2 regions of the Pseudomonas sp. P9_31 genome follow, and region 2 is predicted to be linked to the other one. Evidence: riboswitches for the same ligand, from Rfam matches in the RefSeq annotation. Region 2 holds a riboswitch; the other holds the start of a gene.
The links. Region 2 has a riboswitch for cobalamin ahead of cobO (cob(I)yrinic acid a,c-diamide adenosyltransferase). Riboswitches for the same ligand answer to the same signal wherever they lie in the genome.
Positions count from the first base shown of each region.

Region 1: another riboswitch for cobalamin. It lies ahead of cobW (cobalamin biosynthesis protein CobW); the one in region 2 lies ahead of cobO (cob(I)yrinic acid a,c-diamide adenosyltransferase).

Region 1 covers NZ_CP125375.1:2,619,809-2,624,181, reverse strand. The annotation lists gene cobN (cobaltochelatase subunit CobN) at 1-1,538, opposite strand, end outside; gene cobW (cobalamin biosynthesis protein CobW) at 1,542-2,603, opposite strand; cobalamin riboswitch at 2,705-2,917, opposite strand; cobalamin riboswitch at 3,027-3,256, shown strand; gene QMK51_RS11715 (CbtB-domain containing protein) at 3,378-3,569, shown strand; gene QMK51_RS11710 (CbtA family protein) at 3,581-4,288, shown strand; gene QMK51_RS11705 (cobalamin biosynthesis protein) at 4,285-4,373, shown strand, end outside.
Region 2 covers NZ_CP125375.1:4,456,295-4,460,667, reverse strand. The annotation lists partial or broken gene QMK51_RS19990 (PQQ-dependent sugar dehydrogenase) at 1-479, opposite strand, end outside; gene QMK51_RS19985 (hypothetical protein) at 548-1,132, opposite strand; cobalamin riboswitch at 1,287-1,522, shown strand; gene cobO (cob(I)yrinic acid a,c-diamide adenosyltransferase) at 1,603-2,214, shown strand; gene QMK51_RS19975 (cobyrinate a,c-diamide synthase) at 2,211-3,611, shown strand; gene bluB (5,6-dimethylbenzimidazole synthase) at 3,608-4,258, shown strand; gene cbiB (adenosylcobinamide-phosphate synthase CbiB) at 4,255-4,373, shown strand, end outside.

The DNA.
Region 1 (4,373 bases), 1.8 Mb from region 2:
TGATAACCCCGGGCCGGTTGAATGCCGACGAAGGTCAGGCCGAAGCGCAGGCCGGCAATCATCATTCGCCCGCCACGGAACATCGGATCGCTTTCGGGCGAGCCCCAACGTTCCAGCACGGCCTGACGATTGGCTTCGGGCAGCGCGTTGAACATCAAAAAGTAATCATCCAGCGCCAGGCTTTGCTGACATGGACGTTGATCGATAGTGTCCAGGTCATTGCTGACGCCACCGAGCAATTGCTGGATCAGCGCGGTGCCGCTGTCCGGTAACTCGGCCGGTAGCGGATAACCTTCGGCGTGCAGGGCACGCAGGATATTCAGCGCGGCGGCCGGGGTGTCGAGCCCCACACCATTGCCGATACGCCCATCACGAGTCGGGTAATTGGCGAGGATCAGGGCGAAGCGTTTTTCGCCGTTGGGCACTCGCGCCAGATCGATCCAGCGCCGCGCCAGTTCGGCGACAAAATCCATGCGCTCGGGTTGCGGCCGGTAACAGACCACATCCGACTGACTGCGCTCGCTGCGCCAAGCCAGGTCCTTGAAACTGATAGGCCGGCTGATGATCCGCCCGTCCAGCTCCGGCAGCGCAATGTGCATCGCCAGGTCACGGGGGCCGAGCCCCTGCTCGCTGGCGCGCCAACCCGGTTCGTTGTCCTGGGCGCAGATCGCCTGGATCACCGGAATGTTGCGGCGAAACGGCCGCAAGTGCGGCGCTTCAGGGCTGGACTGGGCGAAACCGGTGGTGTTGAGAATCACCCCTGCCTCGACCTCATCCAGCCAGTCCTCGACCACCGTCAGGCAGCCAGGTTCTTTCAAACTGGCCAGCGCAATCGGCAACGGGTTCAACCCCGCCGCCTGCAAACGCTGGCAGAAAATATCGATGAAACCGGTATTCGCCGCCTGCAAGTGCGAGCGGTAGAACAGCACCGCCGCCACCGGCTGACCAGCCTGCCAGTCGGCTTGCCAATCCTTCAGTTCAGCAGGGCTTTTTTGCCGATGGTAGATCGCGGTGCGCGGCAGGGTTTGTGGCTCGGCCCAGGCGTAATCGCGACCCAGCCAGCGATTGGCCAGACAGCGGAAAAAATCCAGGGCATTGCTCATGCCGCCCTGGCGCAAAAACTGCCAGAGCCGGTCGCGGTCTTCGGGGATCACGGTGCTCAGGTCGCTGAGTTCCGGGTCCGGGCGATCGTCCCCCGGCACCAGAATCAGCTGCACACCGCGCTGGGACAACGCCACCAAGCGCTCCACGCCATAACGCCAATAGGCGATGCCACCGTGCAGCGAAATCAGAATGACCTTGGCGTGACGCAACACTTCATCGACGTAGAGATCGACCGAAGCGTGATTCTGCACCTGCATCGGGTTGGCCAGGCGCAGGCTCGGGTAATCGTCGGGCAACTGCTGCGCCGCTTCGGCGAGCAACGCCAGGCTGGAATCGCCGCTGCACAGGATCACCAGCTCGGCGGGAGTTTGTCCAAGGTCGGCAATGTTGTCATCCGACACGAAGCCGCCGGGCTGGGTCCTGAGCAGGTGCATGGGTTAAACGCTAAGCGCGGCGCGCAATTGCGCTTCGAGCGCAGCGGCATCCAGCGCCTGACCGATCAACACCAGACGGGTCGCGCGCGCTTCCTCGGCGCCCCACTGACGATCGAAGTGCTTGTCGAAACGCGTGCCCACGCCCTGAATCAGCAGGCGCATCGGTTTGTTCGGCACCGCCGCGAAACCTTTGACCCGCAGGATGCCGTGCTGGACCACCAGTTGGGTCAGCGCATCCATCAGCAAGCTTTCGTCGGCTTGTGGCAGCTCGATCGAGATGGAGTCGAACGCGTCATGGTCGTGATCGTCTTCGCCTTCATGGTGATGATCGTGATGGCTGTGGCGGCTGTCGATGTGCTCTTCGGAACCGGCACCGAGGCCGATCAGCACGTCCAGTGGCAGACGACCGCTGCTGGCTTCGATGACTTTTACCGCTGGCGGCAGCTCTTCGGCGACTTCCAGGCGCACGCGGGCCAGGTCTGCAGGGCTGATCAGGTCGGCCTTGTTGAGGATCACCAGGTCGGCGCTGGCCAGTTGGTCGGCGAACAGCTCGTGCAACGGCGATTCGTGGTCCAGGTTCGGGTCGAGTTTGCGCATGGCATCCACTTGATCCGGGAATGCAGCGAAGGTGCCAGCGGCGACGGCCGGGCTGTCGACCACGGTGATCACCGCGTCAACCGTGCAAGCGCTGCGGATTTCCGGCCACTGGAAGGCTTGAACCAGAGGCTTTGGCAGGGCCAGGCCGGAGGTCTCGATCAGGATGTGGTCGAGGTCGCCGCGACGAGCGACCAGTTCGCGCATCACCGGGAAGAATTCTTCCTGAACGGTGCAGCACAGGCAGCCGTTGGCCAGTTCATAGACGCGGCCGCTGGCTTCTTCTTCGGTGCAGCCGATGGAGCATTGTTTGAGGATTTCGCCGTCGATGCCCAGCTCGCCGAACTCGTTGACGATCACCGCGATACGGCGGCCCTGAGCGTTGTCGAGCATGTGGCGCAGCAAGGTGGTTTTGCCCGAGCCGAGGAAGCCGGTAACGATGGTGACAGGGAGTTTGGCCAGTGTTTTCATCGGATGCCCTTTGGCAAGGTGGCGGGCATACGGGACGACGACCGGCAACGCGGGCGCGCGTGCCTGAAGAGTTCGCCACCGGATCACCCCGCCCGGTTGAAAGTGAGAATCTGTGTCGAGGCAGGTCTCCTGGCTGACGGTGTGCCGGTCTTTCGACTGGCGATTCCTGCGCCTTCCCGCGCGCCCTGTGGAAGGTGCGTGCAGTGGCCTGGCAGAAACACAACCGTTCACAGTTGCGGGGGCAGCCGCGGCATCGACCGCGTTCCCTTCTTAGCTTCGGCAGACGCCGAAGAACCTCGAAAGCGCAAGGCTACGCATCGTGTGGGGGCGGGTCAATGTCCGCGCAGAGATCTGTGGCGGCTGTGATGACGCCTTCGCGAGCAAGCCCCCTGCCAATTGACGCCCAACCCCCGCCCATGCTCTCCTACACGCCTTGTTACGGGTGCCCTTCACAGGGTGAAACGGGAAACCGGTGAATCATGTGCTTTACTCTAAAGCCATGTCAGTCCGGTGCTGCCCCCGCAACGGTAAGCGAGTGAAGCGTCAGATCCACTGTGCCTGTCATAGGGCATGGGAAGGTGATGCTTGCAGGTTCAGGCGAAAGCCAGCGCCCCTCGCGAGCCCGGAGACCGGCCCGCAACATAAAGTGACTCTTACGTTCACTGAATAACAAACCCGCGGTGGGCGGGCGCTGTTCGAAATCTCTGCGTGCCCCCGGCGTGCGGAGGTTTTCATGCGCTCTATTCACCCGCTGACAGACCAGAGGGAAGCGCCATGTCGATCATCAGCAGCACCGGCCACACAACCGCAAGCACCACCACAACCCTGAGCCAACGCCTGACCGCCGCCTTTTGTGCGTCGATCCTTGGCGCTAGCCTTGTGTATTTCGCCGGTTTCTCGCACATCGAAGCGGTGCACAACGCCGCGCACGATACCCGTCACAGCTCTGCCTTTCCGTGCCATTGAGACCTGCTGAGATGATCAAGCGTATTGCGCAAACCGCAGGGTTCACCGGGTTGCTGGCCGCCCTACTATTGACCCTGCTGCAAAGCTTCTGGGTCGCACCGCTGATTTTGCAGGCCGAGACCTACGAAAAATCCGAGCCGGCCGCTGTTGAAGTCCACGAGCACGCCGCCGGTGCTGTCGCCGCTCACACCCACGATGCCGAAGCCTGGGAGCCTGAAGACGGCTGGCAGCGCGTGCTGTCCACGACGGGCGGTAACCTGGTGGTTGCAGTCGGGTTCGCCCTGATGCTCGCCGGTCTCTACACCTTGCGCGCACCAACCAAGACCTCTCAGGGCCTGCTCTGGGGTCTGGCCGGTTACGCGACCTTCGTGCTGGCGCCAACACTCGGCCTGCCACCTGAGCTGCCGGGCACTGCCGCGGCGGATCTGGCGCAACGGCAGATCTGGTGGATCGGCACTGCCGCGTCCACGGCGGTCGGCATCGCGCTGATCGTGTTCAGCCGCCACTGGTTGATGAAAGTCCTCGGCGTGGCGATTCTGGCCGTGCCTCATGTGATCGGTGCGCCGCAACCGGAAGTCCATTCGATGCTGGCGCCGGAAGCCCTGGAAGCGCAATTCAAGATCGCTTCGCAGCTGACCAACGTGGCGTTCTGGCTGGCCCTGGGCCTGATCAGCGCCTGGTTGTTCCGCCGTAAAAGCGATGGCCATTACCGCGCATGACTGACGTCAGCACAGCGCCGACCCTGGTGGTCGGCCTGGGCTGCCAGCGCGGCTGCCCCGTCAGCACGCTGCGGGCGCTGCTTGA
Region 2 (4,373 bases):
AGGGTCATGCCGAAGGGCGAGTTGAGGTTTTCCAGGAACACCGTGCGGGTTTCGGCGACGCCGTCGTGGTCCTTGTCCCGCAGCAGGGTGATGCGGTTCGGGCTGGGGACGCCGGCACCGGCGCGGCCCATGACTTTGCCCATGACCCAGCCGCGAATGCCTTTGCCGTCGTCAGGTTTAGGTGGCGCATTGGTTTCGGCCACCAGCACGTCGCCATTGGGCAACACGTAGAGCCAGCGCGGATGATCGAGGCCTTCGGCAAACGCCGCCACCTGAGTCCCCGCAGCGGCGACAGGTTTTGCACCTTGAGGCCAGCCGATCGCCGGGGCGATGTTCACCGTCGGGATCAGGGTTTTGTTCGGTTCTGGCAGCTTGGGCGACGGTCCGGTGCCGTCCGAGACTTGCAGGCTGGAGGTTTCACCACAGGCGGCGAGCCCTCCGGCGAGCGCGATGATGAAAACGAGCTGGGGTTTGCGCATTACTGATCTTCCCTATGAATGCATTGACGTAATCATAGAGAAGCGTAGTCACCCGATGGTTCAACCGGTCAGCCGCGGGCTTCCTTGAACAGCACGGCGATGCCCGGGTGGTAGTTGCCGGCTTCATTGCGCAACTTGCGATAGGCGTAGGGGAAATACCAGGCCACGGCGCAGGTGTGTTCCTTTTGCAGGTCGTCGAGCATGTCCTGGAGCTCTTCCGGGGTGGCGCTGTGCTGGGCTTTTTGTGGCGCGACAAACAGACAGCCGAGCTTCAGGTCGCTGGCATAGCTGATTCGCTTTGCGTCGCTGGTGATGTCCGCCAGTGCCTGGGTCAGGTTTAGGCTGTTGACTCGCGGCCAACGCTGGGTCACCTGGAGGTACGCGCGTTCTTCGCTGGTGGCGATGAACAGATCGGCGCGGGCGTTGCGTTCGCCTTCTTCGGTTTGTTTGCGGGTCGGTGTTTGTTGCAGCGTGATCATTTCCGCCATCCAGGCCGCGGCAGAGAGCAGGCCGAGGTTGGCGTTTTCGTCGTGCCAGTAAGGCGTATCGTTATCGCCGCGCACGGCATTGTAGCGGTCGATACAGTCAAACCAGCGTTCCAGCACCGGGCGCAGGAATTCCAGCTTCGGATTGCTGATGATCATGCCTTGCATGTGGCTCACCTTTGTTATTGTGTTGTGAGGTTGTGGCTCTTTGATATCACTGCTGGCGGTGTGGCACAAGATTGGCGTCAGTTAATTGATCGACGGCAGTTATTCGCTGGCAGGCGGTCCGGCTTTAATTGACGCTCCACCCCCAACCCTCTAACCTTCGCGGCTTGTTTCAGGTGCTCTGTGGCCTTGGTCGACAGAGTGAAACAGGGAAGTCGGTGAGTGACTATCTTCAAGCAACGAAGAGTCATGATCCCGACGCTGCCCCCGCAACGGTAAATGAGTGAAGGCTGCGCCTAGAGCCACTGTGTCGAGTCTCGACATGGGAAGGCGCGCAGTTGGGCCAAGTGCCGCTCATGAGCCCGGAGACCGGCCTGATCCATCCAGCGGCATCACGGTGGGCGATGCCAGGCTTCTTGCCGTCTATTCTTGTGCCTGCCCGCCGTTATCCAGCCTCAACGGAGAGCTCCCCCATGACTGATACCCCCGATCGTGACGAACGCCACCTGGCGCGCATGCAGCGCAAAAAAGCCGTGATCGACGAACGCATCGCCAACTCCCCGAATGAATGCGGCCTGCTGCTGGTGTTGACCGGCAATGGCAAAGGCAAGAGCAGCTCGGCGTTCGGCATGCTCGCCCGATCCATGGGTCACGGTATGCAGTGTGGCGTGGTGCAGTTCATCAAGGGCCGCAACAGCACCGGCGAAGAACTGTTCTTCCGGCGTTTCCCGGAGCAAGTGCGTTTTCATGTGATGGGCGAGGGCTTCACCTGGGAAACCCAGGACCGCCAGCGCGACATCGCCGCCGCCGAAGCCGCCTGGGCTGTGTCTCAGGAACTGCTGCGCGATCCGTCCATTGGTCTGGTGGTGCTCGATGAACTGAACATTGCCCTCAAGCACGGTTACCTCGATCTCGATCAGGTGCTCAGCGACTTGCAGGCCCGTCCGCCGATGCAACACGTGGTGGTCACCGGTCGTGGCGCCAAACCGGAGATGATCGAACTGGCCGATACCGTCACCGAAATGGGTGTGATCAAGCACGCGTTCCAGGCCGGAATCAAAGCGCAAAAAGGCGTCGAGCTGTGAATCAACCACGTCATTGCCCGGCGGTGCTGATTGCCGCGCCGGCCTCCGGTCAGGGCAAGACCACCGTCACCGCCGCGCTGGCCCGGTTGCACCGCAATCAGGGGCGCAAGGTCCGTGTGTTCAAATGCGGCCCGGATTTTCTCGACCCGATGATTCTCGAGCGTGCCAGCGGTGCGCCGGTGTATCAACTGGACATGTGGATGGTCGGCGAGCAGGAAAGTCGCCGCCTGTTGTGGGAGGCTGCCGGTGAGGCGGACCTGATCCTCATCGAAGGCGTCATGGGGCTGTTCGACGGTACGCCGTCCAGCGCCGACCTGGCGCGGCACTTCGGTGTGCCGGTGCTCGGCGTGATCGACGGCACCGCGATGGCGCAGACCTTTGGCGCACTGGCCCTGGGGCTTGCGCACTATCAGCCGGATTTGCCGTTTGCCGGTGTGTTGGCCAACCGGGTCGGCACCTTGCGTCACGCGCAATTGCTTGAAGGCAGCCTGACGGAAGGCTTGCGCTGGTACGGCGCGTTGTCCCGGGAGACCGGGATCGAATTGCCGAGCCGGCATCTCGGCCTGGTTCAGGCCAGCGAACTGAATGACCTCGACCTGCGCCTTGATGCGGCGGCCGCCTCACTGGCCAGCAGTTGCGATGTGGCGTTGCCGCCGGCCGTAGAGTTCGCCGCGCCTGAAATGATCGCCGCCGAACCGTTGCTGGCCGGTGTGCGGATTGCCGTGGCCCGGGACGAAGCCTTCGCGTTTACCTATGGCGCGAGCCTGGATCTGCTACGGGCCATGGGCGCCGAATTGTCGTTCTTCTCGCCTATCCGCGACACCGGCTTGCCGGAGGCAGACAGTCTTTATCTGCCGGGCGGCTACCCCGAATTGCACCATGTGGCGTTGTCGCAAAACACATCGATGCTGACCGCCATCCGCGCTCACCACGCGGCGGGCAAGCCGTTGCTGGCCGAGTGTGGCGGCATGTTGTATCTGTTGGATTCGTTGACCGATGTCGAGGGCACTCGCGCTGAACTGGTCGGCTTGCTGACCGGTGACGCGGTGATGCAGAAGCGTCTTGCCGCGTTGGCTTTGCAGGCGGTGGAACTGCCGGAAGGTTTGCTGCGTGGGCACACCTATCACCACTCGCTGACCAGCACCGAACTTGAGCCGATTGCTCGAGGTTTGAGCCCCAATGGCGGGCGAGGGGCGGAGGCGGTTTATCGTGAGGGGCGGATGACGGCCTCTTATGTGCACTTTTATTTTCCGTCCAATCCATCGGCGATTGCCGCGTTGTTTGTGCCTGACCGCCAGGACGCCTTCGCGAGCAGGCTCGCTCCCACAGTGGACCGCGTTTCGTCAGACAACACCGTTTCTAATGTGGGAGCGAGCCTGCTCGCGAAGAGGCCATGACTGACAACGCATTCTCCGAAGCCGAACGCGAAGCGGTCTATCGGGCAATCGCTGAACGCCGCGACATGCGCCACTTCAGCGGCGGCACCGTCGAGCCTGAGTTACTTCGTCGTCTGCTTGACGCCGCACACCAGGCACCGAGCGTCGGCCTGATGCAGCCCTGGCGTTTCATCCGCATCAGCGACCGGGCACTGCGCGGCAAGATCCAGCACCTGGTGGAAGACGAACGCATCCGCACCGCCGAAGCCCTCGGCGAGCGCTCCGACGAATTCATGAAGCTCAAGGTCGAAGGCATCAATGACTGCGCCGAGGTGCTGGTCGCCGCGCTGATGGACGATCGCGAGCGCCACATTTTCGGTCGTCGGACATTGCCGGAAATGGACATGGCCTCGCTGTCCTGCGCCATCCAGAACCTTTGGCTGGCGTCCCGCGCCGAAGGCCTGGGCATGGGCTGGGTGTCGCTGTTCGAGCCGCAAGCCCTGGCGGATTTGCTGGGTTTACCGACCGGGGCCAAGCCTTTGGCCGTTCTTTGCCTGGGGCCGGTCAAGGAATTCTATCCGGCGCCGATGCTGGTACTCGAAGGCTGGGCGCAGGCGCGTCAGCTCAACGAGTTGCTGTATGAAAATTATTGGGGAGTGAGTCAATGAGTGTGGCGTTGTTGAGTGTCGCCGCGGTCGCGCTGGATGCGCTGCTGGGTGAACCTAAACGCTGGCATCCGCTGGTGGCGTTCGGTCGTTTTGCCGATCGCATCGAACAACGTTT